Regions from separate parts of the Paenibacillus sp. JMULE4 genome, predicted to be linked through region 4. Evidence: riboswitches for the same ligand, from Rfam matches in the RefSeq annotation. Region 4 holds a riboswitch; each other region holds the start of a gene.

Region 1 (8,035 bases), on a different contig from region 4:
CGATGGCCATTCCGATATCGGCTGTGGCAAGTGCCGGGGTGTCATTGATGCCGTCGCCGACCATCGCCACTTTCCTGCCCGATTGCTGTAATTTCTTAACTTCATCCGCTTTGCCTTCGGGCAGCACTTCCGCCAGTACCCGGTCGATCCCGACCTGCCTTGCAATCGCACGGGCGGTTCGTTCGTTGTCACCGGTGATCATGACGACATCGAGGCCGAGTTCTTTCAACCGGGCAACGGCTCGCCTGGAAGTGTCTTTGATCGTGTCAGCCACCGCTACGATACCGGCGTAACGCCCATCAACGGCAACAAGCATCGCGGTTTTTCCCGATTCCTCAAGTGCATTCATCGTTGCGAAAGCCGATTCCGCATCGATCTGATTTTTGACCATCCATTTTCTTGTTCCGATCAGAACCTCTTTGCCTTCGACGACCGACCGAATGCCATAACCCGGAACGGCTTCAAACGCTTCAGTTTGCGGCAGAACGATGTTTCTTTCCCGCACGCCGGCTACGATCGCTTCCGCAAGCGGATGCTCGGAGTTTTTTTCGGCCGCTCCCACCAAAGCAAGAAAGCGGCTTTCATCGATAAATTCCGAAACGATAACATCCGTCAGCTCGGGTTTGCCTTTCGTTACCGTACCGGTTTTATCCAACACGACAGTTGTAATTTTATGCGTCGATTCCAGGTGTTCTCCGCCTTTGAACAGAATTCCGAGCTCCGCCGCGCGGCCAGAGCCGGCCATAATGGAGGTTGGCGTTGCCAATCCGAGCGCGCACGGACAAGCGATGACAAGCACCGCTATCGCTTTTTCCAAAGCGCCGGAAAAATGACCGGGTTCGACACCGAAATACCACACCAGGAAGGTGATCACAGCAATCCCGACGACAATGGGAACGAATATACCCGAGATCACGTCCGCAATCCGTTGAATCGGCGCTTTGGAACCTTGCGCTTCTTCGACGACTTTGATGATTTGCGCAAGCGCGGTTTCTTTTCCTACTTTGGTTGCCTCAATGCGGAGCATGCCGTTTTTATTGATGGTGGCTCCGATCACCGGATCGCCCTGCCGCTTACCGACAGGAATGCTTTCACCCGTCAGCATCGACTCGTCCACAGAAGATGAACCTTCAAGCACGATTCCGTCAACAGGCACTTTTTCGCCGGGTTTCACGATTACAACATCACCTACGGCAACTTCCTCTATCGGTATGGAAACTTCCTGACCGTCGCGAACGACAAGTGCGGTCTTGGCCTGCAATCCCATCAAGGTTTTGATGGCTTCCGATGAACGGCCTTTCGCTAACGCTTCAAACAGTTTTCCGAGAACAATGAGCGTAATCAGCACGGCGCTTGTCTCGTAGTACATAGCAGGCACATGATGCGCCCCAGCCTGGTTGGCCCATTGAACCGTTAAATAAAGACTATAGAAGTAAGCGGCCGACGTGCCGAGCGCCACCAAAACATCCATATTGGCGCTGCCATTCCGAAGCGCTTTATACGCTCCGATATAAAAATGCCGGCCGACGATAAATTGAACGGGCGTTGCCAGAAGCAATTGAAACCACGGATTCATGAACAATTCGGGCACCCAGATCCAGGCGGTAAACGAAAAATGACCGACCATTGCCCATAACAGCGGCAGTGACAAAAGGGAGGAAATGAGAAGCTTCTTTTGTTGTCTCTTGATTTCTTTTTTTCTGTGGTCTGCAGACTCTTGTTTTTCCTGTTTTATCGCTGCTTTGTAGCCGAGCTGCTCCACTTTCCTCACCATATCCGAAGCGGACACCTCAGCAGGTGAATATTCTACTCGTGCCGTCTCCAGTGCCAGATTGACGGTTGCTTTGTACACTCCGGGCAGTTTGCTGAGCCCCTTCTCAATCCGGGCGGCACAGGCGGCACAGGTCATGCCGCTGATTTCAAAATCAACGGCTTCTTTGACGGTATCGTATCCGATCTCTTGAATTTTCCGCTCGATTTGGGGAAGTTTAACTTTATCCGGATCGTAAGTAACGGACGCCTGCTCGAGAGCAAAGTTAACTGTCGCTTCCGATACACCTTCCAGTTTGTTTAATCCTTTCTCAATCCGGTTTGCGCATGCGGCACAAGTCATACCCGATATTTGCAAGGTCGTTTGCTGTTTTTTTGGGGATTCCGTGTTTTGCATGTAAACCGCCTCTTTCATACCCCTATAGGGTATTTATAATAATAAAAAGAAAGGCCACCAGCTAGTGACCCCCCATGCCTGTTAGGCAACCTCGTAGCCTTGTTCTTCAATGGCTTCCTTCACGGCATCCAAGGATAATTTATTTTCATCGTATTCTACAGTAACCGAGTTGCCTTTCAGATCAACACGAGCCGACGCACCTATTTCTTTTAAGGCTTTCTCAATGGAATTGACACAGTGTTGGCAGGACATACCGTTCACTTTAAGTGTTGCTTGTTTCATACAAATCCCTCCGATATTTATGATTTCATTATTTCATTAATTTATTAACCGTAATCAACAATTCGTCAATGACTTCATGTTCTCCGGCCTGGATGCGTTCCACGACACAACTTTTCATGTGTCCTTCAAGCAAAAGCTTGCCAACGCTGTTTAAGGCTGACTGAATGGCCGCGATCTGGTTCAGTACATCGTCACAATAAGTATCCTTCTCAATCATCCCTTTAACTCCGCGAATTTGGCCTTCGATACGGTTCAAACGGGATATCAAGTTGTTCTTCATTTTGTCCGAATGATGGCTTTTCCTTTCGCTTTCTGGAGAACAACAAGAACGGTCAGCTTCATCCGGTAGCAATTCCTCTTGGTTCGCCACGACTTATCACCCCACAACAAATATACTATACCCCCTTAGGGTATGTCAAGATGAAATTATTCTAGTCAAATGAATTTGTTCGTCTTTAACTCAAGAAGAAGCTTAATGTTTGTAGGACAGAAAAACAGCCCGGTCTTCCATTAAAAGCCGGACTGTTTGCTTTGAGATTCTAATCAATTATCCCAAGACGCTTGGCTTTTCGGGCAGCTTCACGGCTGGAGCGGGTTCCCAGCTTCTTCAGAATACGATTCACATGCTTTTTTATGGTGCTTTCAGTTGCATGCAGTTTGCTTTGAATATTTGATTGCTTGTACCCTTTATGAATGAACCTTAATATTTCCTGCTCGGCTGAGGTTAACTGCTTACTACGTTGCTCTCTTTTCATCCGCCGAAATTCCTTCACCAGCACACCAGCCGAATCCGGATGAATGTAATTCAAATTATTGTAGGCAGCGCGAATAGCGCAGGGAATATCTTCGAAGTGGGCCTTCGTTACATAATTGACTGCCCCTGCCGCATACGTATCCATAATTGCCTCTTCCTCGTCGATGCCGGTCAGCATAATGATCTTGGTTTGCTTTATTTCCAAAATATCCATGGCCGCTTCAAGTCCGTCATACCCATTATCGGATAAAATAAGGTCCATGAGCACAACATGCGCGTCACTAAGCCTGGCGAGATGAACCGCATCCTCCCTGTTCGCCGCCGAACCGACGACGACAAGATCATGCTCGCGGCTCAGGAAACTTGTGAGTTGGTCACGCCAGACGGCATCATCCTCAACCAACATAACCTTGATTTGATCCAATGTCCCTCACCTCGGTTAACGGAAGCGAATGGGATCGAATCCTTTTGTGTGGAATTTGAATTACGACCGACGTCCCGACATTCAATTCGCTTTGAATATCGATCGATCCGTCATGCTGCTGAATAACATTGTAGCAGTACGTCAATCCGAGACCGAAGTTTTGCTTGCGATGTTTGGTTGAATAAAATGGATCGAACAAATAGGTAAGCTCGTCTTGTGATATTCCCTTTCCGTTATCCTTAAAGACGATCGTAAGATGCTTCCGCGTTTCGCATACCGAAATGAACAACATTCCTCCCGGCTCCATCGCTTCGGCCGCGTTGACGATGATATTGTGGAACGTTTCCTGAAGATGAACCGGATCGCAGAGTAGATAAATCGCCTTATTATCAACATCCGTATGAACCTGAACGCTCCGCTTTTCCAAGAACACTTTCGTCATCGAAAGCGCGCGGCTTAGGATGTCCGTTACCTCATGAATCCCCTCTTTCAGCATGATATCTTGCGTCCGGTTTTGAATGCGCGTCACCATATCCAGCATATGCTTGGTCGAATCAAGCACAACGGCTGCATCGCTCGCAATTTTCTCCTGATGAGACGAAGCTGCCAGATTTCGAATCTGATCGGCGACAATCCGGATTTTTCCGACCTCATTTTTAATCGTGTGGTTCAATATGCTTGTCCCGTACGAGATGGCGCGCATCGTACCGTCCAACCGGTCCTTTTCGAACTTTATCCGGACGCCGAGTACGCCATATTTGATGCCGAGGAGCAAAAATGTTACCAGCAGAATCGTAATCACAAACGGCATAAACCGCCATACTTCCTGAACATCGAAAAACGCCTTTAATGTATAGTTCGCCACGATTTGAAACAGGATCGGGGGAAATGCAACAATATTGGAAAATAAACGGCTTCTTTTCCGTTTCGGATTCTTCTCTTTCATAAAACTGTATGTTAACAGGATAAGACCAACGATCAGATAAGGTACGCACCAAAAAAACAGCGCTTGAAAGTTATGCTGGATCGGGGGAGTGAACGACGTGAGGAAAAGCATCCCGATGATCGGGATGGGAAGCACCCCTGCGAGGATCATTTTCTTTTTACGGCGGAATAACCCGGAGTAGCTGACGGCGAACATCAAAAAACAATAAGGAAGTCCATTATGATTCATAAACGAGCCGAACATGTGCATCTTTAATAAGAATGCTTCAAGGGAAGGCGTAGAGATTTGATACTGCTCCAGATAGGGCAAGATCGTTTCGGTTACCGCGCGCGACAATCCCCCGCCACCGCCTGTAAATGCGGTAAATGCCGCCCAGCGTGTCGGTTCATTTTTGGGATTGATAATCAGCAAAATGGCTGCAATCGTCCACAATGCAATGAGTACAAAGACCATTCGGTCCAACTCCTTTAATCGTTTTGACTACCGATTAAAGAGGAGCGCCGTCGTGGACAGAGGCTTCAATTATGCTCGAATCAAGACAGCCTCCCTCTGTATCGACTTCATCCATTTCTTTTTCTTGTTTGCCACGATGATCGGGTAATGGACATGCTCCAGCATCGGCAGATCGTACTTGGAATCTCCAATCGCCATCGTCATTGCAGGATTCAAGCGTTGGATGTAATTGCGCTTAAATCCTTTCAGCTGAGAAAAGTCGATTCGAATCCTCGAATCCTGTTTAACGACGGGCAAACATACATAGGGAACCTGAAAATACGCTCCGTAATGCTTTACGATCAAATCGAAATTGGTTGACAACAACGTGACCTGAACTCCTTTTTCCTTCAAATAAAAGATGAGATCGTGCACAGGAACGATAAATTGCCTCTTGAGCATTTCTTCAAAATACCTTTGAGCGTATTTCTCTAGCTGTTCATAGGCGTACTTCCCGAACTTTCTTTGCACAAATACGTGATTAAACCAATCTCTCGACAAACGATCCACTGCAAGATAGAATGGAGCCGCAGCCAAGCAGTAAACAAGAAACAGCCACCATAGCAGCCGGTTCTTCAGGCGTTCTCTCTTGATGAACAAGTAAAACTGTACGATGTTGCTTTTGGTAATCGTATTGTCGACATCAATAACCGCATGATTCACCCCATTGGCCAATATTCCGTCAAACTGCGAAAAATCTCTACTGTGCTTCATTACATCTCCCCTCAGTTAGTTTGAATTTCCTAAGACCTCGATCTCACATTAATCCCAGGACATATCGAAGACGATCACTTCCTTTCGTCAATTTTTTCTAAAAAACAAAAAAGACACTACCCCAAACACGTAGTATCTTCTGGATGACTGTAGGGTAACCCGGCTATCATTGCATAATATTATGCAGAAGACCCGTGGCTTTGCGTCCCTGCCTTTCGAACAGGTTTGCCATTATCCAAGTCAGACTTATTACCTATTATTATATTACCAGGTTGTGGAACAGGCAAGAACCAAAATGGGAAATTTTTGAATTTGTCGAATAATCGCTTGAAAGAGTTTAGTACTTTTTTCCTCAGGCCCAGATAGTCTTTGTTCTCAAATCATATTTGGTAGATTATCGTGACATCTAGCGACACGTCTATTTCAACTCCACCGATGAGTGCAGAATTGAGTGATATTTGCCATGGTAACCCGACATTGGAATAATAAAAGGCTTTTAAACCTTCTTTGCTTACATGATTGGCTAACGAGAAATCGTCCATTCCAATTTGATATCGGTAATTCCATAGGCCGCCAAGGTACGATTGAGCAACGTCTTCATCCGATCGGTTTCTTCCATGCTCACTTCATTTGTCGAACGGAGCGTTACGACGCAAGAATCATGATGAAAGGAAACCCGCTCAAGCGAAGTGTCTGCCGGAAACGGATTGTCAAATCCTTCAGGCCGGGTGCGCAACAATTGTTGAATCGTTGTTATTCTTGGCGCTTTAACGGAAGTCTTGTTGATCACCGTTGTCTCCACCGGAACGGCGTTGCCGTTTTGGAACAAATAGATCGTGTAAGTTTCGGTAGTCTCCCGGTTTTCTTCCCGCGGCGCTTCCGATCGCAGCGATCCTTCTTCTATCTGTCTAATCAAGTTCCATACCTCTTCCGTTTCTTTAAAACCTTCAATACGGTACAATTCAACGCCGCTGTCATCCAAAAAGAGCGTGGTGGGATTCATCTTAATGCGATATCGATTGGTCGTTTCATGGTCAACATCCACATAGACGACTTCATATGCAAGCTCTTTTTTGCAGGCAAGCAATTCTCCGATGACCGTATTCATGGAGCGGCCCATCGGACAAGCGGATAGTGTTAACAAAATCAATTTTTTAACCGATTGACTCATGCGGCATAACCTCTCCCGTCTTATTTGATATTGGAAACAGCTTCTTTCATAATGTCGTAATTAATCGCGCCCTGAAACTTTTCCCGAATCACTCCGTCCGAGTCCAGCAAGAATGTCGTGGGATAGGCGACAACCTGATAGGTTTGCATGACGTCTCCTTCCTTGTCCAGAACGATGGGGAACGTGAGCTGTTGCTCTTTCACAAATGCTTGTACGTTATCCGGATTTTCCTCGGTAGGTGTCAGGTTAACACCCAAAATCACAACGTCTTTCGATTGGTAATCCTCATAAAATTTTTGCATATGGGGCATTTCCACCCGACACGGCGGACACCATGTCGCCCAAAAATTGACCAGCACTTTCTTGCCCTTAAAATCAGACAGGTGAACAGGATTCCCTTGCAAATCCGTAAGCGAAAATTCCGGCGCAAGCTGCCCCTTCAGAATGCCCGTCTCCAGGTTTGCTTCCCCCGATTCCGCAATTTTTCCGGTTTCTGAAGAAGACTTGTGAAAATAATCGTATCCGCCATAAACGACGAGCCCTATCAAAACCAGAACAGCGATCATGCTTTTTTTCATCCGTTTCATCTCCACTCGTTAAAAGTTGATCTCCCAAAACGTATATTGGGATAGCCAGGCGCTGATCTTCTGCAATTGCCCGGTAAACAACAGAAACCCCAGCCCAATGAGCAGCCAGCCATTCAGTTTGGACAGGAGAGGTATCCATCTGTTCATTTTTTTCATGAACTGCAGCGAATACGTCAGCAACCATGAAATCAGTAAAAACGGAATACCCAATCCGAGGGAATACACGGCCAACAACCCAACCCCGTTCCACAGCGTTTCGGCAGACCCGGCCAGAAGCAAAATAGATGACAACGCCAACCCTACACAGGGGCTCCAGCCGGCGCCAAAAGCCACGCCGGTAAGCAGCGAACGGATTGCGCCGCGGCTCCTGTTCGTTTTGATTTCCCATGTTTTACCGGACATCAACAGCCGGAGATTTAATAATCCGGCCATTTGCAGACCAAACACAATAATCAACAGACCGCTTATTTCTTGGATCAAATCGCGTTCCTGGGCAAA
Region 2 (8,035 bases), on a different contig from region 4:
CCTCCGGACGATTCCAGTAGCCTTTCATAACCTGAGGGCCGCGAACAATCAGCTCGCCGATTTCCCCCGCCGGCAGCTCCGTATCGTGATCGGGATCGACGATCCGGGCCTCCGTGTCGGGTAACGGAATGCCGATCGATCCGATTTTACGTTTCTCCCATATATTGTTCGCATGAGTGACCGGCGACGCCTCTGTTAAGCCATAGCCTTCGACCAGTCTGGCGCCCGTCATGGCTTCAAACTTCTGCTGAATCTCCGCCGGAAGAGGAGCCGCGCCGCTGACACACACCTCCAGAGAAGACAATGTACTGCCGGTTAGCGCATGACGGATCAAACCCGCATACATCGTCGGGGCGCCCGGGAAGATCGTCGGCTTCACCCGTCGTACGGTCTCGACCAGCAGGGCGATCTCAAATCGCGGCAGCAGAGCCATCGTTCCAGCCAAATAGACCGATTTGTTCAACAGCACCGTTAAGCCGAAAACATGGAAAAAAGGCAATGCAGATAAATAAACCTCGCCTGCCTGCTTTGAACGGTAAGACCAGAGCCGGTTTTGAATCGTATTGGCGACCAGATTATAATGCGTAAGCATCACGCCTTTGGCCCGCCCTGTCGTCCCGCCCGTGTACTGAATCAGTGCGAGATCATTCTCCGCATCCAGCTTGACGCCGCACGGCTCCGGGGATGCCCGGCGCAGCAGCTTGACGAACGAATATACGCCTTCCCCATAAATAACATCCCGTTTCATCTTCTTCAGTTTGGCAAATAGGGGATACAGCCAATTTTGCGGTATCGGCAAATAGTCCTTGATAGACGTAACGATGATCTGCCGGATTTCCGCCTTCTCCTTTACCTGGTAAACCCGGTCGAAAAGCAAATCCAAAGTTACGATCACGGTCGCCCCCGAATCCTTGAGCTGGTACTCCAGCTCCCGCGGCGTATACATCGGATTCGTCATCACTACCACTCCGCCCATCAGCAGTGTGCCATAATAAGCGATCACGGTTTGCGGGCAATTGGGCAGCATGATCGCTACGCGATTGCCCTTTCTGACGCCGAGGCGGATCAGCGTATTCGCAAACCGGTAGGCTGAATCGAGCAGCTCCCGGTAAGATATTTTTTTACCCAAAAAATCTAAAGCGATATGCTTCGGATAGGTCTGGGCGGATTCCTTCAAGAAATGTGCCAAATTCTGCTTCGGATAATCAAAGGTCGGTGGCACCTCGGCAGGATAATGCTTGAGCCAAGGTTTGCTGGTCATTGAAACCACCTCCACATCGGGCTAGTCATGTCAAGCTGCGCTTGGTAAGCAAACCGCTTCCGGATCAACTAATGTTTTGCCAGGGTCGTCCGAAAACGTTTACATATTCCTGTAATGGATAATATATGATTCCGGCTAACCCGATATGACTTTCCTTCACCTTCCGTTGTCCTCAACAGGCCGCCTCTACGAGGATCTGCGGAAATATTCATTGTTGACGATCGGCGCGGAAAGCCATGAAACGCGAAAAAGCGCCCTTATCAGCGGAGAAACCGCCCGGCGCCCTCGATGATCATCCACTATACAGAAACGGTTCCCCCGTCGCGCAGCCTTCCGATCTTTAACCCCGGCCGCTTCCTCAGGTCGATAAACTGACCGGACCCATACACCAGGGGACGACAAGGATCCGCTTCATGAACCATGACTACCGTTGCTTGCGTTCCATCAGACAAGTCTACACGGCTTCCAATCGTACATTCGGTCACATGCCGGACAAAGCAGCGGACAATACCCGGATCCAGCATACCATAAGCATGATCGGCGATGCTTTGAAGCACATCAAATAAAGGCAAAGCATTTCGGTACGCCCTCTTAGAGGACATTGCATGAAACACGTCGGCCACAGCCACGATTTTGCTAACCTTTTCAATGCGGTTTCCCGGTAACCCCGCAGGGTAGCCGCTGCCATCCTCCCGTTCATGGTGCTGCAGCGCGGCCAAAGCAATCACCGGATCCAGCCCCGGTTCGCGAACGAGGAGATCATAACCGTACCGGGCGTGGCGCTTGACTTCACAGAACTCCTGTTCATCCAATTGGCCCGGCTTTTGAAGGATCGATTGCGGAACGAACAGCTTGCCCACATCGTGAAGAAGGCCGGCCAAGGTGATTCGAACCCGTTCATTTACGGACAGGCCGAGCCATTTGGCCAGCAATCCCGCCATCACGCCGACTCCGACACTGTGCTTGTACGTATCTTCATCCTGCTTCTCCAGCGTCAACAAAATGCGGTACGTATCCGAACGGCCCGAAATACGCATGATGGCCGGCAGAACCGTACGGCATACCTTGTCGACAGGAACCCTTCCGGCGGCGCGGATATCCGCAAACATCTCCTTCATCTCACGGATAGCAAGCCGTACAAGCTGCTCAGGCTCAAATTCCGGGAGAATCACATCCGTACTGTCAAGTTTAAGACCGTGCTCTTGAAGCGATTTAAGGCTTTCCGTTGTAAGAATGGAGGAAGCTGGCAGAATTAATAGTCCATTTCGATTATATATATTTTATTCAACCTCTTGCCCAGAAGATGCGATTTTTCTATCAACTGGCGTAAACCTTTATCGTCCGTCATCACGCCAATTTACCGTTGGTCTGTTGATTTTGAATGCCTCTGGCGGAATATACGCGGCTTTTTACCCATTCCATATCGATCGTCTGATTCTCGATGTGCTCCAGAATTTCGATGCAGTAATTTTCGATGCATACCCTGCCGGAGCTCATGCTCTTCAGAATAATTTTCGTCTTGGACCTTAAAACCGACGGAGCCCCCGTCTGACCGCCGACCATCATGGCGGAAATCATGCCGTCCGCCTCCAAACGGGAGCCTCGGCATACGGCATCTTTGTCATAAAATACAATATTGGCCGCTGAGTACAGGTCGCTTTGCAGCACCCCTTCTTTTCGGATCAAAATGTCGCCGTTGGATTTGAGCGTGGATAAATGGCACTGCCCGATATCGATCCGTACTTTGGCTTCTTGCATGCTGCCGACATGCTGGACCGTCTCCCTGAGAGAATTCAAAATGCCGAGAATCGTTCCGTGAGAAATCAATTGCGGCATCCGGGAGAGCTGAAGGAACCGTTCCAGCATGTCTTTAAGATTCAGCCAAGCCGTCTTGTCTCGGGACCGGATATTAATAATCACCGATAACGCTTCTTTGGCCAGTTTATAAATATCTTTAAACTTGTTTTCCACGAGCAGTAAAATAATTTGTCCGTAATGGGGCTTCTGCCCCTTCTTTTCCACCATCTCGAAAAGAAGCTTCGCTGCTTCAAGCAGCTGTTCGAATTGGGACATTAACAATTTGGAATTGTTGTAAAGCCGGTTATACAACACCCCGAAATAACCGGAGTACAGATTGCTTTTGATCGCATTGCCTTGAATGTAAATGCTGCCGGTTGCCGTGACGGTAGCGTTGTAGACACTGCCTGAGATATACACATTGCCAAGCGACTCGACGATCATGCTTTCCATCACGTTTCCATAAATGATAATGTCGCCGGAAAAAACAATATGTCCCGTTTCAATATTGACATCGCCGGGTACGATATAAGCCTTCGTAATATCAAAAAACTTCGTTTGGTTGCCGGTGATGCGCGGTCTTCCTTCTCTAAGAGCGATAACGAAGCCGTCCTCCCGGATTTGCACCCCGTCTTTGGCTACAATAACAATATCCTTCGGTTCTTTTGGCCGAATGAAATTGCCATATACGTCGTAGCCGACGGTCCCTTCTTCCGGCGGAATTTTTCGGGCGATCACATCTCCCGGAGTGACCGAAGGAATATTTAAATGATTTCTGTAATCGACCACGCCCCCGATTTCCACATACTGATTTTCCACCTGCTCTGTGAAAAAGAGCTGCAGCTCCGCATCCTTTCCGGGAACCGGAGGCTTTCCCCGCGCGATCAGAATCGGCTCGAATGTCGGATTAAGCACTTCCTCAAACACTGCCCCGATGTTCCGGTTTTTCGTGATCGACAAACGATCCAGCTCAAGAATAATATCGTTAAACTCCAGTTTGTTAAGAATAATCGATTGGTCTTCTTCCGCTCTGAGAACCAAATGGGCGGCAGGCTCGCACTCGCTGAGCTTCCATACATACCTGACGGGTGAATGCACAAGCAGGTAGGCTTGCATACGATCCTCGGATACCTGAATTTCAAACAATGGAGATTCCTCTACGGACCACTCCAGCTTGTCCTTGGATGTTACGGTTACCGTACCGGAGACCGCTTCTCCATTAACAGTCAGCTTGACCGGGGGTATAGCCTCAATGGTAAGGGGCGACATCTCGTCATCCGACGTATGTACAAAAATTTCATTTCCGCTTACACTAAACCAGCCTCGGTTCGTATTTTCTTTATGCCCGCCGAGAGCTTCCTCTTTGGAATAATCCGACAAACCGGCACCATTCGGCGCTGAATCCAACGCCAACGATTTTATCATTTTGACCAATTCCATTTCCGTAATAGAGTCGGACATCCGGACTACCTCCTTCCTCTGAATCAAGCGTTTTGCAGCTTAGAAAAAATGCACCTTCTCCAGCCGGGGAAAGGTGCATGAAAAATACGTTCCTTCCATTATCGGCGGCATGGCTGCCATAGCATAAAATACTTTAGGCCCATTGCTTTGCGTCCTTGCCTTTCGACAAGTTTGCCATTATCGTAATGAAATATTCCGTTTTATAATTAAATTATAATCAAGCAGATCGGCAAACGACAACACGATATAAGACAAAAGGACTAATCCATGCTTGTAGAAAGTATTTTATGTGTCATTTTTCGCTAATATTCGACAAAAAGGTTAAAACATTGCATTATTTACGCCCGTTTTTACATATTGTTACAGATCTAATCGCGCCAAAGCTCGGTAATCGGAACACCCAGTGCATCCGCAATACATTGTATGGTATATTTATGCGGGTTTGTAATTTTTCCGTTTCTCATTTTGGAGATCGTGCCCATGGACAGTCCGGTCAGCTCAGAAAGCCTGGTTGCCGTCATACGGCGTTCCGCCATCAGCATGCGCAGCGTAACAGCTATTCCCGACGGTTCCCGTGTTTGCCCGTTTGCCAGGCATTTGCCGACAAAGGCAATTCGGGTGACTTCCTGCCTGCCGTTTAACAGAGGTTGAAAGCGAAATTCCATATCTGCCTGTCGATGGTTATGTACCCACTCCAGCGTCATACTGAAGCCGGATGCGGACAATAAGGCCTGGCGGAGCGAGTGCCTTACCTGAAGCAAATGTTTGGATCCGACAAAAGAAAGAAACGGCTGCGCTAACAAATCTTTTCTCTGCAGATCCAGCAAGGGGCCGTGGAGCGAGCAATCGGTAAAGCGGAATTTCGTCGTCAGCGTTCCGCTTACCTCATACCCCGTACCCTGCCGTAAAATCCATTTTTTATCGCTGACGTCTCTGACAACCATAATATAGTAATAGACCCCATCCATAACCGTTTCGCGTAAAGATAGCTCCACATCCACTTGATGCCCGTGTTTTACGGTCCATCTCTCTTCCGAAAACAGAACCTCATCATACTCAAAAAACTCCGGACGCTTCAATACCCAATCCCTGTATTCAGCCGATAGAAAAGATAAGAAGGATGCCTGCCCCAGCTCTTCTTTTGTATAGCCGATGATCTGGAAAAAAGCCGGATTCGCCTCTTCGACCATGAATTGACGGCCATCCCATTTGCAAAGACAGATGCCAACCGCAGCCTTTTCAACCATCAAGCTTGCCCAACGATTCGGCATTGTGCTTTTCCAACCTTTCCTCTTTAAGAAAACAGTAATAAGCTATGATCCGTTGTATTCCCAAGCGGTCCCCATCTCCGCCCTCGGGCAGCTGCCTCGGTCTGCCTTCACTCAACCATGCCGTTACCGCGAGCACAAGCGCATCGACGATATCGTCCCGCGCCACCGCTTTGCGCGGATACCGCAGCATCAGCTCTTCGACAACCTCGTCGGCTTGTGCATACACGCCCCGCAGATGCGCCATACGCTCGTCAAAGCCCGCCTGGCTCTTCTTCCCGCTGCGCATCGGGCGGCCGAAAAGCTGTGCGAGGCAAAGCTCCGGATGCGACTCGCGAAACGTTAAGCGGGCCGCTTCATCCTGCCGGAGCAGCCGGTCCAGCGTGCGAATCTTCGGGACTAGCGCCCAGGTTTGACGCGATAATCCCCGACCGCTGAGCCTGCGCTGGAGCGCATTCGCCTGCGCATAATCCGTGGCACTCAGCACCTCGCGGACGGGCGCAGGGAATATGCTGGACGCCCGTCCGGGCTTCAGCAGCTGCCGCGCCAGCACATCGCAGCGTCGCGGCTCGCTGCCGTCGGCCAGACCGATCGGCATATCGATCAACAACAACACTGCCTGCCGATACGCCGCCCATAGGCTTTCCAGGTCCTCGAACACCCCCGCCGTCCAGCTTCCGTCAATCGTAAGCTCCACCGTTAGCCAGCCCGCCGGGCAGCCGTCAATGCCTGCAAAGGAGCCGCCCTTCATGAGTTTTCCGGCTCCGCTTTGCCGGCACCCGGATTCAACTGCAAAAACCGCTCAGCCATAAACCTTGTCCCGCACTCCCGATCCCATTCGTCCGCGGCTTGCTTGTTTTCGTCCCGATCCGCCAATAAACAGGTATGCGCTTGCATAGTTGAACACGCCCTTTATCCCTTGGTCATTGTCTTTATTATACATCCTTTTGCATGGAACAGACATGCTGAGACAAGGACAAATAGCGCCTCGGCATCCGTGCTGCTTTAAACGCAAAAAGCCGAGGATACATGGATTTCCATTCATCCTCGGCTTTTCATTCTTTCTTACTTCCCTAACTGGTGAATCGGATGGCCAAGCGCGCCTTCGGCAGCGTCCATGGTAATCTCGCCAAGCGTCGGGTGCGCATGGATCGTGAGCGCGATATCTTCAAGCGTGGCTCCCATCTCAATGGCCAGCGTCAACTCGGCGATCAGGTTGGACGCTTCTGCACCGACGACAAACCCGCCAAGCAACAGTCCGCTGTCTTTGTCGCCGATCAGCTTCACGAAGCCGTCGGTGGCGTTCATCGATTGCGCGCGTCCGTTAGCTCCATACGGGAACTTGCCTACGACGACATTGATGCCCTTCTCTTTTGCTTCCGTCTCGCTGAGACCGACGCCCGCGATTTCCGGATCGGAGAATACGACGGCCGGAATGACTTTATAGTCCACTGCGCTGGGCAGACCTGCGATCGATTCCGCCGCCACTTTTGCTTCATAGGAAGCTTTATGCGCAAGCGCAGGACCCGGTACGATGTCGCCGATAGCATAAATGTGCGGCACGTTGGTCTGGCATTTTTCGTTCACCTTGATCAGGCCGCGCTCGCCAACCTCCACTCCGGCGAGTTCCAGGGACAGGTCGCCGTCCGTATTGGGACGACGGCCTACCGTAACAAGCACGTAGTCGGCCGTGATTTTCTTTTCCTCGCCTTTTACGGTGTAGGTCACCGTTACATCCTTGTCGGTTTGCTCGGAGCTCTGCGCCAACGCTTCCGTCACGATGTCTACATTCAGCTTTTTCAGGTTGCGCGCCACAAGCTGGGTAAGATCCTTCTCAAAGCCGGGAAGAATCGAATCCGATCCCTCCAGCACCGTAACCTTCGTACCGAATTTGGCATAGGTTTGACCAAGCTCGATTCCGATGTAGCCGCCGCCGATCACGACCATGCTCTTTGGAATTTCCTTTAAGGACAGCGCCTCTGTCGAGGAGATGATCCTGCCGCCTAAAGGAAACGCCTTGAGCTCGATCGGACGGGACCCCGTCGCAATGATGCAGTGGTTGAAACGGTACCGGGCCGTTTCGTTATCGTTAAACACGCGCGCCTCATGCTCGTTGATGAACAGCGCCTCGCCATGGAATACCTGTACTTTATTACCCTTGAGCAGCATGCCGACGCCACCGGATTGCTTTTTGACGATGCCGTTTTTCCACTCCTGGACTTTGTTAAAATCGATCGAGACATTCTCC
Region 3 (8,035 bases), on a different contig from region 4:
AATCCCTCCAAAAATTAAAGATATATAACTTGCTTGTTCACCCATGGTAACATGTGCGATAGGAGGGGGTTGGATGGAATGTTTTCCAATATACAAAAAGAGATAGGGAAAACGAATTGAGAGATTAATAGTTAATAGAGTTGCCGTGTTCATAAATCATTCAAATTTACAAGATAAATTAAACGATAAGACAGGTAAGCATGGCTGCGCAAATTGACACTAACTCGACATTACACTACAATGAGTAGTATAAAAACGGGTTAAAATACTACAATGAGACTTGGTAATAGGTTGCGATAGAAATTTCACTTTGAAGTTTGAACAAACGATTGGCGGTAAACCCGATTTCTTACAGAAAGGCTAATAAACCGGATGGCCCCTTTATTTAATGTCGATGTTATTGCAGAATGGCTAAGAAGTTATGGGGTATGGGCCATCCTGATTAGTTTACTGATCAACATTCTGATCAGTATATTAGGACTCGTTCCCACCCTGTTTTTATCAGGAGCTAACGCTGTTGTATTCGGATTTATCCCTGGATTTTTTCTTTCCTTGGCAGGGGAAGCACTTGGGGCAGCAGTTTCATTCTGGTTGTATCGATGGGGGTTCGGTAAGCAAAAGAAAGTAAAAAAAGAGAATTGGAAATGGTTACAACGATTTAACGAGGCGGGCCGCAGTCGTCGGGCAATGATTCTGTTTATAGCTCGGTTGACTCCACTGATTCCTTCCGGCGTCATAACTTTTGCCGCAGCGATCTCGCGAATGCCTTTTACCGATTTTTTTCTTATTACTTCGCTGGGCAAAGCCCCTTCCATTGCGTTGGAGACAATGGTGGGACATGATTTGATTCGCATCGGCGAATATTATCCCAGACTATTAATTTCGCTTTTTTGTTTATTATTAATTTATTTGTTATATAGAAAGAAACGAATATGAGACAATGTTCAGTTGCATTAGATTTGACTACATCATTACAGAAGAAGGGAATTTCATTATGAACACATTATTAATTGGAACAGGTGCATTATTTGTTCTATTCTTTGCATTACATTGGAACGCATCCCACAAAGTAAAGCAGCTCAAAGATGTGAAGAGGCAGGAAGACCGATATCAGCGACAGAAGTGGACCAAAATAGCAACCGGATTCAGGTGGGCATGGGTCGCATCTCTAATCGCGGTCATCATTAGCGGCGTGTTGTCTTTGCAGGGAACGGCTTCAAAAACGATTACGTTGACGCATGTCCATGGTCTCGGTTATTCAGGGGACGGACAGCGAATTTTAATCCCTTCTCACCTCGGTTTGAAAGTTTACTCACAAGGGAAATGGTCAGACGGTCAAGGAGAAAAACACGATTATATGGGATTTACCACTGTGGACAACGGTTTTTATAGCAGCGGGCATCCGGCACAGGGTTCGAATAAAAGGAATCCTTTTGGAATTGTAAAAAGTTCAGATGAAGGTAAAAGCTTTGAAATCCTGGATTTGTATGGGGAAATTGATTTTCATTTAATGAGTGCAAGTTACAAGACGCACACCATTTACGCAGTTAACCCGGAGCCGAACTCTAGGTTAACAACAACGGGATTATATTATTCCAAAGACGATGCAAAGACATGGAACAAAAGCGAAATGACTGGAATAGATGTTGAACTGTCCGAACTGACATCTTTAGCTGTTCACCCGTCCGATGATTCAATCGTTGCAGTTGGAACGACAAAAGCGTTGTATGTATCCAAAGATTCAGGCAACCAATTCGAAAAAATAGCCGATCTACAGGTAACTTCTCTTACCTTTGGTATGGAAGGAAATATAATCGTTGGCAGCTACAAACAAAAAGGGGTTATTTATCAAATGGATCTGCAACAGAAACAGTTGGTTGAGGTGAATATTCCAGATCTTGTTGAAGATGCAGCATCGTATATTGCACAGAACCCAACGAATACCAAAGAACTTGTTTTCGCCACTTTTAATCTGGATGTATATATATCCTTGGATGAAGGGATGAACTGGAGGAAAATTGCGGATAAAGGAAAAGGGGTTTAAGAATAACAGTGAAACGTAATCGAAGATGGATTCAAATTGTTGTATTGTCGGTCGTATTGGTAATTGGAGCTTATACAATTGGATCAGCGTTATTTAGATCAGATTCTTCCGTAAAAATTGGCTCAAAAGCCCCCGAGTTTAAGCTTTTTGGTTTGGATCAACAGGTTCATCAATTAGCAGACTATGAAGGGAAAGCACTGGTAATCAATTTTTGGGGTACGTTTTGTCCGCCATGTGTGAACGAGATGCCGGCTCTGCAAAAACAATATGATCAATGGAAAGACGACAATGTGGTAGTGCTTGGCATTAACTTAAGTGAAAGCCGGGTTACAGTACAAAGTTTTATTGATCGATACGCGATTACGTTTCCGATCATTATCGACAACGACAACGAAATCCGAAACAAATATAATGTTATGTCTTATCCCACGACGTTTTTCGTAGATTCATCTGGCGTGATCAAAGATAAATTTATTGGTGAGATGAAAGAACAAGATATCCTCATCCGGATAAATCGATTATTACAATAATTGCTTCGTGAGCAGTTTATGATCAGGAGGCTGCAATGGATAAATTATTCAACAAATATTATGATCGGTTGATGCAGCCGCTAGAAACAAAAATATTCGGCCGGATAAGAAAACAGCTTCTTTCTAAGGCGAAAGGAAAAGTGCTGGAAATTGGCTCAGGTACGGGTATTAACTTTTTGTACTATGAGTTTGCAGATCAAGTCATTGCAATAGAGCCAGATCCAATGATGTTGGAGCAATCCCTAATTAGTTTCCCCTGAAAAAGTCAGGGTGTTTTGAGCATAATTAAAAGGAATTCAGCACCTCAAAATGGAAATTGTTATTGTCGAGATAACAAAGTTCCACACCCCGAGGGAAGAATTCCTTTGCTATAGGAGTTCAACAGAAGCCCTCGGGAATCCTTCCAAGAGGTGAAGAAAATGTTGAAACTTCGAGACGAGCAATTGACCATCTGGGATGCCATTCTCCCGGAATCTGTTAGAAAGTTGCCGGTCGAGCTTGCAATCATAGATCAATTACTGGACGACGACCGTTTTCTTCAACCGTTTACTGAGTTGCACCCGAAAGGCAAGAAAAGCGGCCGTCCTACGCTTGCAATTGAAAAGTACATCCGTCTTATGGTCCTGAAGCATAAATACAATTTGGGCTACGAGTCACTCGTGAAGGAAGTCGGTGACAGCATCACATGGCGAATGTTCTGCCGGTTTGCCATCGACGAACCGATGCCCGACCCGTCTACGCTCATCTATGCCCGCAAACGCTACGGCGACAAGATCGTCGAAGACATCAATGCCGCACTCGTAAAGCAGTGTGAGGAAAAAGCCGTTCTGAAAACCCGCAAATTGCGCACGGATACGACGGTTGTGGAATCCGATATCCATCACCCGACAGACGCTACGCTGTTGCAAGATGGCGTAAAAGTCATCACTCGAACGATTCAGAAAATCCGGAAAGTCGCCTCCCACACTGTTCAAGGCTTTGAAGATCGTACGGCAGAAATCAAGGAAAAGATTCTGTCCATCGCGAAAGTTCTACGTCGCCGCACCCGTGAATCTTGGGAAGAAGTTGACCGGATCACTGGGAGCGTAATCGAAGTAGCCGAGAACGTTGTGAACAAGGCGCAAACCGTTATCGAGAAACTGCAAGACAAGGGCAAAGCTGCTCTTCGACAAAGTAAAACCAAACTGACCGAGGCGGTCACGCTAACCGGCAAGTTGTTGGAACAAGCCAAACAGGTCGTTTCCGGCAATCGAATCATCGCAGATCGGATCGTCAGTTTCTTTGACCCGGAAGCAAGACCGATTAAGAAAGGTAAGCTGGCCAAAGGAACTGAGTTCGGCTACAAGGTGCGAATCGACGAGACGGAAAGCGGCTTTGTGACCGGCTACGCTGTCTACGAGGGGAACCCCTCGGATGATGAACTGCTCGTTCCCGCTGTACAGGCGCATATCAAGCAATTCGGCAAAGCGCCGCAAGCTGTAGCGACCGACCGCGGTTTCTCAAGCAAGAAGAACGAAACGGCCATTACCGAACTTGGTGTGAAGCGAGCTAGCTTGCCGCGAAAGGGCAAAAAAGGCATTGCCCGATCCGAGTACGAAAACGAATTATGGTTCAAAGACTTGCAGCGTTACCGTGCAGCTGGAGAAGCGAAGATTAGTCTTCTCAAGCGGAAGTACGGTTTGAACCGCAGCAGGTATCGGGGCTTTGTCGGCTCAAAATGCTGGGTCGGCTTCGGGATTCTGACCCACAACCTGCAAAGAGCGGCAAAAATGCTCCAAAACTAACATGGAAACCGATCATTAGGGAAAGTTCCCCCTCACAACCCAGCCAGCAACCCGAAACTATTTTTGAAAATCGACTTTTTCAGGAGCAACTAATTAAAGCACGTGAAGCTACAGTTCCGATCGAAGTGGTACCGGGAGATGCCCAAAAACTACCGTATCCAACCAATTCGTTCGATTCAATCGTTGGAACACTAGTATTATGTACGATACCTGACCCGGCGAAAGCTCTGGCCGAAATCCATAGAGTATGCAAGCCTGAAGGAACGATTTTAATTTTTGAACACGTAAGGTTAAATCATCTGGTCCTTGGTAAAATACAAGACTGGTTAACGCCCGTTTGGAAACGATTATGTGTTGGTTGTCATTTAAACCGCAATACACTTGAAACCGTTGAACAAGCAGGTTTCAGAGTGGTGCAAACGACGTCGATGTGTAGGGAACTGTTCCTAGTAATTGAAGCAAGAATAAAATAAATTGGAAATGTGAGACTGCGGTGAACGATAAAGCGGCAGTTATTCTGGAAATAAAATAGACTGCTTTTATGTATCCGCGAAACACTACGTTATGTAGTTTATAATAGATGCTTGTCAAGGTTCGATGTGTGATGAAAGCATAACTGCCAAATCTATTTAACGGATTTTGGGGGGTGAATAGTTAATGTACTCCTTTTTTAGTAAAATTAGCGCCTTCCTTAGCGAACCATTCGTTAACGCGGCGAACACTGATATCGCCTTTCTTGCGGCGCTGTTTCTCGGTTTTGTTGGTTCGGTTGCTCCTTGTCAAATGTCAGCGAACGTTGCGGCTATTACTTACTTTGGGCAGCGTCAAGCGCAAGCAAGGTTGTCGTGGCCCGAAACGTTCATGTATTTATTAGGGAAGATGATTGTATTCAGTATTTTCGGTGCTTTGTTTTGGTTTTTCGGTCAAAAGATATCCACTGACATGATCCCTTTATATTCTTTTGCAAGAAAGCTGCTTGGGCCGTTATTGATTTTAATCGGATTGTTTTTGCTTGGCTGGATTCGGCTTCCTTTTCAACTTGGGGCTCGAGTGGCAGGATTTTTTGAAAAATTGGCCGATCGAACCGGAGGAAGGAGCGGAGCCTTTCTAATGGGGATTGCATTTTCGCTAGGATTTTGTCCAACAATGTTTGTTTTGTTCTTCGGTTCGCTTATGCCTTTGGCATTGCAATCAACATATGGCGTAGTGTTGCCATCTGTTTTTGCAATCGGTACCGCAATGCCGTTTTTACTAATTGCCGGGTTTGCTGTAGGTTTCGGGTTAGATCGAGTCATTGTTAAGCGTGCCAAAAGGTGGGGGTTGTGGATACAAAAACTTGCGGGTGTGTTATTTATAGTGCTGGGCATAAGCGATACCTTGACATATTGGACTCTAATGTAAATCATGGGAGGTGCCAACGGAAAAATAATGCAGAGTGAGAGCCACGAGTAGTTGATTAGACCTATTGTGTGATCAAGAAATTTTTCGCGAACTTACAATTTGTGACGCTTCTATAGTTTATCCTGTATCATTCGATATGAAATGATATAGAATCGACAAATATCAACACATTTAAACACGTGGGACTTAGGGCGGTGCCAGAAAAATAAAAATTATGGTATTATAAGGCTATGATTTGGAAGAAATAATAGGAAAAATGGCAAACCAGATCGAAAGGCTGGGACGCAAAGCCACGGGTCTTCTGCACTATTGCAATGATCGCCGGGTTACCCTCACAAATCTCACATCTACGAAAAACTAGACACGGCCGTTTGAGGGTACGTGTCTTTTTGTCGTGATTCTAGAATGAATACGAGGTGATGATATATGGAGGAGCGTGTACGCTATGCTGCAAAAGTTGAAGAAGTCATGCGCTGGCAAGAAAGCAGGATACAAGTATTGCTGGTGGACAGCGACCCCGTATGGCAACAACGGTTGACGGCGTTGATCGATGCTGAGCCGGATATGAGTATATCTCATATTGCAACAAACAAAGAATCGGCTATTCGAGCCAGTATGCAATTGGATTTAGACGTAATGATTCATGACCCGGTGTTACATTCGTCGCAACAGGATGGATTGGATACAATTGCCGAAGTGTTGAAGATCAAATCACTGCCAATCATTATCTTGACTTCACTCTACCAGCCCGAGATCATTGTGGATGCAATGCTGGCCGGAGCGATCAATTATATTACCAAGATCAATTATGTGGATGTCGCAAGTGCCGTCAGGGAAGCGTATCAAGGGCAATCCTCCCTTCACGCCGATGTTGCATCCATCATCCGTAATGAAATTGGACTTGTTAAGCGAAGGGAATTGCATCGAATGCTGACTCCTACTGAAAAAGAAATCTTGCAGTTGATCGGTTGGGGCTATACACAACCGGTAGTTAGAGAATTGCTCGGAATCACGTCTAACACAATGAAGACGCATGTTCGCAATATCATTCGCAAATTCGACGTATCTTCCATTCGCGAAGCAGCGGAAAAAGCGAAACGTAGGGGCTTGTACGATCAACTAGATCGCATCACCTGTTAGCGATTCGTTTCCGATTCGAGCCGTTTCGCGATGGTTTGACAACCAATGATCTGTTGGTATGAGGGAAAAATCACCCTCCTCTTTCGAATGTATTATTGGTAAAATGTGGACAAATGCAGGTATCTACAGAGGAATTTTATTACCAAGTTTGTAGGAGGTGAGAATCAAAAATTGACTTAAGTTGCGAAAAATGGCATCCTTACTGCTTCCTCCACTTTACTAGAGAAGGGACGATGATAATGAAAACGGAGCGTGAACAACCTATAATCATGACGATTAACAGGCAGGCTGGCGGAACAATTTCAGGCAGCATGCACAGCAAGGAGGGAGTTGTGATGACGCTGACCCAGCACCCCGTCCCCTATGAGAAAGTAGAATTATGGCTGAAGTCTTACAAGGACTGGAAGGCGAGACTGAAGTACATGCAGTCAGAACTGTCCTACATCCCTGAATTAACGCGTACGCTACAAATGGTTGCGGCTCACAGCAGCGGCAGAAAACAGGAAACGGTTTTACGGACGGTTATACGACGTATCGAAATCACCGAACATGAAATCCCGTTGCTGCTATCCAGAATCGGTTTGATCGACTATGCTTTCTCGGCTCTCACCCCGGAAGAAAGCTTGTTCATTCGGTTACGATATATGGATCAACTGGCGCTTTCAGACGCCATGAGCCGCCTAGCACTTTCCCGCCGCGCGTACTTCTACCTTCGAAAGCGAACATTGCACAAAATCTATATGAAAATCAAAGATCGGGCGGTTTTGTTGGATTTGGATTCGTCCCAAAATGATTGACCGGTTTCAGAAGATGCATATGCGCATCTTCTTTTTTTGCGTCCATTTTTCATTTTAATACGTTTTTATTCGTTACGTCCAATCCCAGTAAATACGATTAATGTCTCGCCAATTGATTCAATGAGTATTGAGGAGATTATAACACATACATTGGATACTGAGAATAGCGAATCTATCGAATGTTCATTTGACTTACTCTGCCTTATAAGCTGAAAGAATAAGGTGGTGGAAATGTGAACTCAATTCGGGATTCGTTAGGTCAGCGCATTCGCACATTGCGGGAACAATACGGATGGACGCAAGAGCAGCTTGCAGAGCGGGCAGACCTCCATCCTAATT
Region 4 (8,035 bases):
GTTCATGATGGTTCCGCCCAGATTCACCAGTTCTACAGCCGCGGAACGAGTGGCCTGGAATCCCGCAGCATCGATGATGACGTCAATTCCGGAAGGTCCCATGGCTTCCTTGATTTGATGCAAGTAATCGGGAGTATGGGGAGTAAATACCGCATGGGCGCCCAATTTTTCAGGCGTTCTCAAGCGGGCCTCGTTCGTATCGACGACGATGATTTTGGAGGCCCCCAAAATTTGTGCGGTCAGAAAGCTTAGCAAGCCGATCGTTCCCGCTCCAAATACGACGACATTGGCAAACGGATGTCCTTCCATCGCTCTTCTGGCCGCTCGCAGCGAACACGCCAGTGGCTCAGTCAGAGCCGCCCGAAAAGGGCTTATTCCCTCCGGAAGAAGATGAACGGCAGATGCCGGCACATGAACATACTCCGCAAATGCCCCCGGCCGATGAATGCCGATGATGGCCCGTTTCGCACACAGCTGTACCAGCCCTTTGCGGCAGGAATTGCACGCACCGCAGGAAAGAAGCGGGTTGACTACAACTTTGTTTCCTTTTGAGAATCCGTTGGTCTTGGCTCCTACGGCCTCAACCGTGGCACTGAATTCATGCCCCATGACCAGCGGAGGTACCCGGAGGCTGTTATGTCCCAGATAGCCTTCAATTTCGGATCCGCAGATCCCTACGGCATCTACCTTCAACAGCAATTCATCTTCCCCGAATGCGGGAACGGCTGCCTCCTGTACTTCCATTTTTTCAGGACCTGACCAAACTAAAGTTTTCATCTTTCATCATACTCCTTGATCATGATAAATTCAACGCTTATCTCTTCCGTAGAGACGGCCTGGTTAGCAAGAAAGCCGGAGGGGAAGACTCCATCGGAATGCGGATTTATTTCCTCCTTGTAAAACGCTTGCAAAACACTATATCGGCGAAAATATGACGCGCTCAGCATATTGACGTAAGACTAAATGATATGTATCGCTCACCATTCGGTTTATTATAATAAACCTGGTTTTATATACAAAATGTTACAATTATAATACCATAGGATCAATCCATTATTCAATACATTATCCAGGCAAAAACTTTGAGATGCCCTTTTGGCGCTTGGTCAGTTCTTTGTCCAGTTCGTCCAGCAGGATGTTGGCCAGAAGCGGGCTTAACGGCCCGCCTTGCGGCGTGCCCTCTTCCATCCTCTGACATACCCCGTTATCCATGACTCCGGCGTTCAGGTAAGCCCGAATCAGTTTCAGCACACGCTTATGGAGTTCGGCTTTCACCGTTTCCCAGTGGATATTCAGGTAAGCTTGTAGCGCCACTACCGTTACGCCGTCCACACCGGGGGCTCCTCCGTTTTGGATCACTCGCTAGTAAGCGAGCCGTAGGTTGTCCCCTTCGAGCATCCTCTCCAGTGTTACGAAGTGACCTCGCGTATTCCGCAGGCCTCCCCAGATAAGAACGTCATCTGTCTGCCCGCGACCACTGGAGTCTACAGGATTAGCCCTTGGCGGCTTTGGATTTCATTGTGTTTGGGCAACTCATCCGACTAACCCTGCCTCAAATCCAGTTCGTGTACCTCGGCCCGTGCATTTGCCTCCGGCTTCCTTCGGATTCCGCCGCGCGTCGGACACCCTTTCCCTCAGCTACGGTAGGCGCTCGCCAGCCCCCGTTCGGGACTCTCACCCTAAAGATGACGTCCATGCTGGGCGTACCAAAAAAGACTGACCTCTGACGGATCAGTCTTTTTTGGATGGGATGGCCGTACATCCTGCTTCGCCTGCTAATCCTTTCAAATCAAATCTGCAGGTTTATCATCGCCGACCGGCTCTTGGCAATAATTTACTTCACTGGCAGCTCCCAAAGGCGTAATTTCGTAAAGATACCGGCGAATCAGTTCTTTTTCCATCACGGTAAACGGCACAGATGAGCAAAGATCAAAATGAATGGTTCCCGTGATCATATCGTAGCTGTTAAAGGTCATCCTTCCGTTGGAAAACAGCTCATTCATCACCTCGACGATGCGGTTTTGATTTAAGCTTCTGCTCATTGCCGCTTGAACCACAGCCTCCGGAAGCTCACCAACTTGCGGGACCCGGTCAGCTTCAATCTTGTCATAGGATTTGACTTGATAACAAACGTGCTGAGGCAAATAACCGGAAGCGAATTTCTTCAACTTGGTTATTTCCTTATCGGGTAATTGCAAATTATCGTTCCATGCATAGATCGTGGCTTTATTGTTGCCGTCGGTATGAATTCTTACATATCTCAAATGAGGATACTGTTTTTTAATCATATGCTCCGATAATAAGCGAGTTCCCACTGTAATCACCTCGTTCCCGTAATGCTGAAGAAGTTTTCACACTATGATTGTTAACGCTTACAATCCCGTCCTTAGCTTTCCGCTGCTATGTGCCCCTCCTCCCGTAGAGACATCGATATTTCATTGTATTTAATTGACATTCGATTCAGAATCATTCCTTGAATTTAAATCTACGATCGTTGGATGTAAAGTGCAGCCGGGGAAAAAAGAAACGGTGCATGCGAAAATTCGGATCATTTTGATTCGACGCAAACAGGGTACCCGTTACAACCATGAACGGATACCCTTGCGATTCAATGATCAAGTATGGCAACGGCTCTCACCGGAGACCCGTCCCCGTGCCTAATTTTAAGAGGGAAGCCATAAAACATGAAGCTTCTTCCGTAAGGCAGCAATTCCAGATTTACCAGGTTCGTATAGGTGAGGATTCCGATCGCCAACAGGTTTCTCTCCACAGCTTCTGTAAGGTTTCCTCCTACAAAAGGCGGATTGGCTTGTTTAATTCGTTCAAACTGTTCCATTCCGCATTCTTCTATAAAAAACAAGCCTTGACGAACCGGCCACTCCGAATGTAATTTTACAAGCTGCGCCGTTCCGAAAAATCGTTCGACAGGAATCTCATCGATGGATTTCCCCCCTGATGCATATGTGAGAAAGCATCGACATGCGTTCCGGTATGTGTGCCCAACGTCAATTGACGCAGCTCCCATGTATGCTCTTCGCGGGTATGAACCACTTCAACCTTCACTTCGGGATCACCCGGGTAAACGGTCATTCCATCCATTATCGTCTCCGATAAATCAATAACCCTCATGTCTTCCTCCCCAAGAATTCTCGTTGACTCTTTGATGTTAATCCAACTTCACCGCATCTACAACTTTAATCAGACGCGCTTTGTTTTCTTGAGCCTTACCGGTCTGATAGATTTCATAATCATCGATGATCAGCGTGATCTGATAACGTTTACCGTTTAATTTTAATGATTCAAGCTGCCGGGCAGGGTTATCGGTCAACGAAAAACCGTTGCGCTGCTTCCCGACGTCGGTTACCGGAATTTTGGCGGCGCAATGGCTGCTCGGGGTAAAATGATTAAGCAGTCCCCACCCTTCACCGGATTCATTATCGTCGATAAAAACAATCTCTCCGCAAACCGTGGTCTTGCCTTTAAATTTGACTACAGCCCAATAATCCGACTCATTGATCGGTTGAACATCCAAATCTTGGATCGTCATTCCCGCTGCGGTTTGACCGACCCATGCCTGACGCGCATCAAAAATGTAATCTTCATGAGAATCGACCGGATTTCCCGGATTCATGATCAACAAGAACAAAAGCAGGATGTTGATCATATCCGCATTCCTCCCTTATCCATGATTGGCTAACGGCCTCAGCTTCTGCTTCAACTATCTGTATATATTCGGGTTCCTTGCGGAATATCCTCTTAGGCGTATAAACGAAATGGAGAATCGAGTAGGAGGGGGCGGCTAACCCCCGTCCTCTCACCTATGAAAACATGCAAGTCCCTTGTTCAAAAAATATGTATTGCTTGATTTGGATCGAAAAGGCGAGGAGGCGATTAAACACACCTCTGACTCTCCAGTGTTACGAAGTGGGAGATATCCGTCCCAAAAACCGAACGTACATTCTATATTGACATAGAGGGTCTTGCCCTCAGCTACGGTAGGCGCTCGCCAGCCCCCGTTCGGGACTCTCACCCTAAAGATGACGCCCATGCTGGGCATACCAAAAAAAGGCTCCCGGCATATCACCGGGACCCTTCAGCTTCTTCAAACGTATCAATATACAATTTTTACGGTCCGCGTTTCCGGCAGATACTCTACCTGCGCTCCCAAAACCTCGGACAGCAGGCGTACCGGAATCATGGTGAGTTCGTCTACCAGTCGGGCCGGCGATTCCGTAGTATGTTCAATACCGTTAATGGCATACACGTTACGACCCGTAAAGAAAGTGATTACGCGGCCGTTTTTTGTATAGACCGCCGCTTTGCGTTCGTCATCCCAAGTCACTTCGGCTCCCAGCGCCGCGGCCAAGTCCCTGACCCATAAATAGGACGTGCCTTCCTCAATAAACGGAGCCCTCTTCAACGGGAACGGCACGTTATCCACTGTATAGCTATCATCGTCCAGCTTGAAGGTGACCACGTGCTGAATTCTGTCTTTCTGCTCTGTCAGCTTCACATACGCGGCGATGTCTGTATGCAGCTTCTGCTTCCCGATGCCGCGAACCGGCTCCGTATGAAAATTCCAGGCTTTCTCGAGCGTTTGGGATACCCCGTTCACTGTTACGCCCAGCTTCACATATGCAGCATATGAAGTGTCTGGCTTTAGGGGCTCGGGTGGAATTAAGATGACGCTGTTGGTTAAATGATCGTCATTGCTCGGACTGTTTTGCAGCAGCTTCACCGGTTGACCCGATTCATCCTTCAAAGTCGCTTCAAGCAACTGGACTTCGCCAACGCCTTTTCCCGTTACGACTACCTTAAGCGGATACCCGACGGGATAATCTCTTGCCGCATGCATACGTATTGGATCCGGATTTTCGTAACCGTCAAAAATCAGCGGAACATAGGGATCCCCGGGGGCAGGAGAGACCGTCATCTCCGTTTCGGAGTTTTCCCCATAGCCAAACATGATGACGACATAATCCCCGACCATCTCTATACCTGCTTCCGTAACATGCGGCATTAAAAAGGGCTTGCGGTGATACGGCGCATCAAACAGCTGGTCGATGGAATCCACGAGATTTCCCGTTTTAAAAGAAACATTTTCTCCGACGCCGCGAAAATATCCGGCATAAACCGCACGCTCGGAAGGGGTGGCTCCTATATAACCGGGCAATCCCTTCTTTTGATCATGCAGCGAAACCGAAGGCGTCGTCTCCGCTGCACGGTTCGTGAACAAATATTGGGCATGGAGTTGGGCAGCTAACGTCAGATTCCCGTTGAGCTTGACCGGCTTTAATCCGTAAAGCATGCGATAATCGTTGATCGCTTTCAGACCCAGTTGACGGTTCTGTGAGTATGCGGCGGGAACTTCGCTTATAGGGTTGTCTGCTACCGTGAACGTCCAATTCAAATGGACCGTCTGATAACCGGTAAATTGCAGCTGCACTTCAACCGAATGCTCCCCTGGCGTTAATCCCGCAGTCGGTGTATATGTAAAACTCATCGTTTCTTTATCAAAAGTCCCCGAAACAAGCTTTTGATCCAGCTTCATATTAAACGAACCAACCTGCAGTCCGTTCCTTTCGCCAAGCTCAAAACCGATGGTTGGTTTGGATATGCCCACCGTTCCTTTCGGATACCCGAAATAGGAGAACGATTCCGCGTCCGCTCTCGGGGCCGGAATGGTCAGCATGGCGATCATCATCCAAAAGGCAAGCCATACCTTCCATGTCGTGGATGTAAGAACCTTCTTCACTTCTGATTTCCCTCCAATCTTGTATGCTTCGGCTCTTCCTGCCCTTCTTTAATTTTAATTCATTACCCTCCCCTCATTTTCCTTCCGTCCTATCAAAAAACAATAATTTGTAACATTTTCAGCCGTCAAAAGCCAAAATAAGCCACCGGCGGTGACCTACTCATCTCATCGTCATACGATTCCCGAATGATATATAGCTCTCGTATGATAGGCGATCGAATGTACGGAGTCTCTTTGAATATGTTCCAATATCATATCCTGGATGGTGAGAAACACCTGAACATAATGACCGTCAAATTGCGAATAACTCTGGTTCAGCAGTTCTTCGCGAGCGTGCTGTATGGACATCCCTTTTTTATAGGGGCGATCCGATATCATACAGTCGAAAGCATCCAATATCGAACAAATGCGGGCATATACAGGAATGTCGTTTCCCTTCAAGCCGCTGGGATAGCCTGTACCGTCCCAACGCTCATGATGATAATGAATGGTATCGATGACATCCTGATCGGTAATTCCTTCCATGATGGCCATCTGAACTCCGAAAAAAGCATGACACTTCATATATTTCCACTCTTCCTGTGTGAGCGAGGATTTCTTTTTCAAAATGGAGTCATGGATATGTACCTTGCCAATATCGTGTAAACAGCATCCTGCAATCAATTTTTGGGTTTGCAATTCATCAAAGTTCAGATAGGCCGCCATCAGCTTGGCCATTTTTCCAACCCTTATACTATGCTCATAGGTCACTATATCTTTGACCAGCAATTGTGTTAGTCCGTTTACCGCCTGTTCACCGTTCACTGACATCACCCTTTCCGTAAAATACCTCTCATTGTCCTTATTTCATTCATGTCAATCGCTTGATATACTCTTGGTATCTGATCACCGCACAATCCAATTCCTTGCTTAATGCTTTAACTTCCGGATCGGATAAACAAAGCTTGATGTTGAATATGCCATGCATTTTGAATCGAATTCTCTCAATTTCTTCCGATAAATGTTTCAATCGCTTTTCATTAAAAACACCGTACATGGCCTCTCACCATCCTCACAGGCTACAACATCCTCTTTTTAACGAAGCCATCTTTTTCGATTACAAAAAAAAATAAAACCCTCCGAATGAAGGGTTTTCTTCCTCATTCCGGCGGCTGGCTGGCATGGTGTGTTTCCACACGTTAGCCCCTTTAGCTTTGCGACACCACTTTTCAATGGCTGTGCCTTGATCGGACTATCATTGGTTGTACATTGTTTACAATTTGGTGCAAAAGAAATATGTATATCGTCAAAACTATCGACATGGATAGTGTTAATTTATGGTGTTTCGACATCTTTTCTTTTATTCTAACACATTTTCCACAATTTGACTATCATTTTTACGAGTCTTTAGTACTATATTTTAGAATATCATCTAGGTCTTTTTACATTAAAAAAACACCAGTACGAAACTAAATTCGCAGCTGGTGTGTTTTACATGCCGATTTCCAGTCCCCTGCCGGTTCGGAAGTTTTATATTTCGCGGCTTGTTGTCAACCCCCTAAAGCGTCCTTGAAGAGCCCCATTTCATTACCCGGGTGCAAACCCGTCCGATCAAATGCTGATCATGACTGATCACAAGCATTCCCATACCGCGCTTTTCGGCCGCCTCTAGCACCGCATGCCAGATTTGGGCCTGGGTTATGGCATCGAGCATCGTGGTAATCTCGTCGGCAATCAAAAAACGGGTGTTAGGACCAAGGGCCCTGGCGATACAGAATCGTTGGAGCTCGCCGCCGGACAACTCGCCGGGCCGCCGGTTTAGCCATTCCTCCTCAATGCCTAAAGAGGCAAGAAGCTGTTCATCGGGGTCCCAGCTCTCCTTCAGTACGGACCGCATGAGCCATCGCGGGTTGACCGCTTTTTCCGGATGCTGAAATATCAGCTGAACCGGAAGAAAGCCTTTGGAAGGCAGAGGAGCGCCATTCAACAGAACGCTTCCCTCCTTGGGCTTCTCATAGCCGGCCAGCATGCGGGCTAAAGTGGACTTGCCGCAGCCGCTTGGCCCGACCAGCCCTACCACTTCACCGGGCTTGATCATGATGTCTATCCCCCTGAATATCCAAGAGGCCCTTTCGTAATGAAAACCCAGATTTCGCCCTTCAAGAAGCATGGATGCACCTCACCGATCCGCCGCGCAGCCATCGCATCTCGGGCAGAGAGTTCATGCATTCGTTCGTAGCCATCGGACAGCGCGGAGCAAACCTGCAGCCTTCAGGGAGCGCATCCGGATGCGGCTGAAAG

What was found. Region 4 has a riboswitch for cyclic di-GMP ahead of EXW96_RS28435 (aspartyl-phosphate phosphatase Spo0E family protein). Riboswitches for the same ligand answer to the same signal wherever they lie in the genome.
Region 1: another riboswitch for cyclic di-GMP. It lies ahead of EXW96_RS25430 (haloacid dehalogenase-like hydrolase); the one in region 4 lies ahead of EXW96_RS28435 (aspartyl-phosphate phosphatase Spo0E family protein).
Region 2: another riboswitch for cyclic di-GMP. It lies ahead of EXW96_RS06700 (flagellar assembly protein A); the one in region 4 lies ahead of EXW96_RS28435 (aspartyl-phosphate phosphatase Spo0E family protein).
Region 3: another riboswitch for cyclic di-GMP. It lies ahead of EXW96_RS16210 (response regulator); the one in region 4 lies ahead of EXW96_RS28435 (aspartyl-phosphate phosphatase Spo0E family protein).

What each region holds. Positions count from the first base shown of each region.
Region 1 is NZ_SGWF01000022.1:38,843-46,877, reverse strand. It holds gene EXW96_RS25455 (heavy metal translocating P-type ATPase) at 1-2,167, opposite strand, end outside; gene EXW96_RS25450 (copper ion binding protein) at 2,249-2,449, opposite strand; gene EXW96_RS25445 (metal-sensitive transcriptional regulator) at 2,478-2,819, opposite strand; gene EXW96_RS25440 (response regulator) at 2,989-3,627, opposite strand; gene EXW96_RS25435 (sensor histidine kinase) at 3,599-5,026, opposite strand; gene EXW96_RS25430 (haloacid dehalogenase-like hydrolase) at 5,096-5,779, opposite strand; cyclic di-GMP riboswitch class I at 5,930-6,019, opposite strand; gene EXW96_RS25425 (thioredoxin family protein) at 6,303-6,950, opposite strand; gene EXW96_RS25420 (TlpA disulfide reductase family protein) at 6,971-7,528, opposite strand; gene EXW96_RS25415 (cytochrome c biogenesis CcdA family protein) at 7,547-8,035, opposite strand, start outside.
Region 2 is NZ_SGWF01000011.1:300,109-308,143, reverse strand. It holds gene EXW96_RS06710 (long-chain-fatty-acid--CoA ligase) at 1-1,261, opposite strand, end outside; gene EXW96_RS06705 (HD-GYP domain-containing protein) at 1,561-2,433, opposite strand; gene EXW96_RS06700 (flagellar assembly protein A) at 2,609-4,519, opposite strand; cyclic di-GMP riboswitch class I at 4,620-4,705, opposite strand; gene EXW96_RS06695 (helix-turn-helix domain-containing protein) at 4,888-5,790, opposite strand; gene EXW96_RS06690 (DUF429 domain-containing protein) at 5,759-6,538, opposite strand; gene EXW96_RS06685 (hypothetical protein) at 6,535-6,684, opposite strand; gene lpdA (dihydrolipoyl dehydrogenase) at 6,853-8,035, opposite strand, start outside.
Region 3 is NZ_SGWF01000015.1:18,660-26,694, reverse strand. It holds gene EXW96_RS16245 (TVP38/TMEM64 family protein) at 373-936, shown strand; gene EXW96_RS16240 (F510_1955 family glycosylhydrolase) at 995-2,044, shown strand; gene resA (thiol-disulfide oxidoreductase ResA) at 2,053-2,574, shown strand; gene EXW96_RS16230 (class I SAM-dependent methyltransferase) at 2,610-2,834, shown strand; gene EXW96_RS16225 (ISNCY family transposase) at 2,994-4,358, shown strand; gene EXW96_RS16220 (class I SAM-dependent methyltransferase) at 4,292-4,831, shown strand; gene EXW96_RS16215 (urease accessory protein UreH domain-containing protein) at 5,016-5,759, shown strand; cyclic di-GMP riboswitch class I at 6,008-6,093, shown strand; gene EXW96_RS16210 (response regulator) at 6,186-6,899, shown strand; gene EXW96_RS16205 (hypothetical protein) at 7,139-7,696, shown strand; gene EXW96_RS16200 (helix-turn-helix domain-containing protein) at 7,930-8,035, shown strand, end outside.
Region 4 is NZ_SGWF01000010.1:56,219-64,253, reverse strand. It holds gene EXW96_RS02555 (zinc-binding dehydrogenase) at 1-777, opposite strand, end outside; partial or broken gene EXW96_RS02550 (reverse transcriptase domain-containing protein) at 1,099-1,407, opposite strand; gene EXW96_RS02545 (hypothetical protein) at 1,785-2,315, opposite strand; gene EXW96_RS27170 (cyclase family protein) at 2,609-2,836, opposite strand; gene EXW96_RS27165 (cyclase family protein) at 2,893-3,129, opposite strand; gene EXW96_RS02535 (hypothetical protein) at 3,167-3,664, opposite strand; gene EXW96_RS02530 (stalk domain-containing protein) at 4,112-5,755, opposite strand; gene EXW96_RS02525 (HD-GYP domain-containing protein) at 5,927-6,559, opposite strand; gene EXW96_RS28435 (aspartyl-phosphate phosphatase Spo0E family protein) at 6,606-6,791, opposite strand; cyclic di-GMP riboswitch class I at 6,899-6,987, opposite strand; gene EXW96_RS02515 (ABC transporter ATP-binding protein) at 7,293-7,904, opposite strand; gene EXW96_RS02510 (ABC transporter ATP-binding protein) at 7,894-8,035, opposite strand, start outside.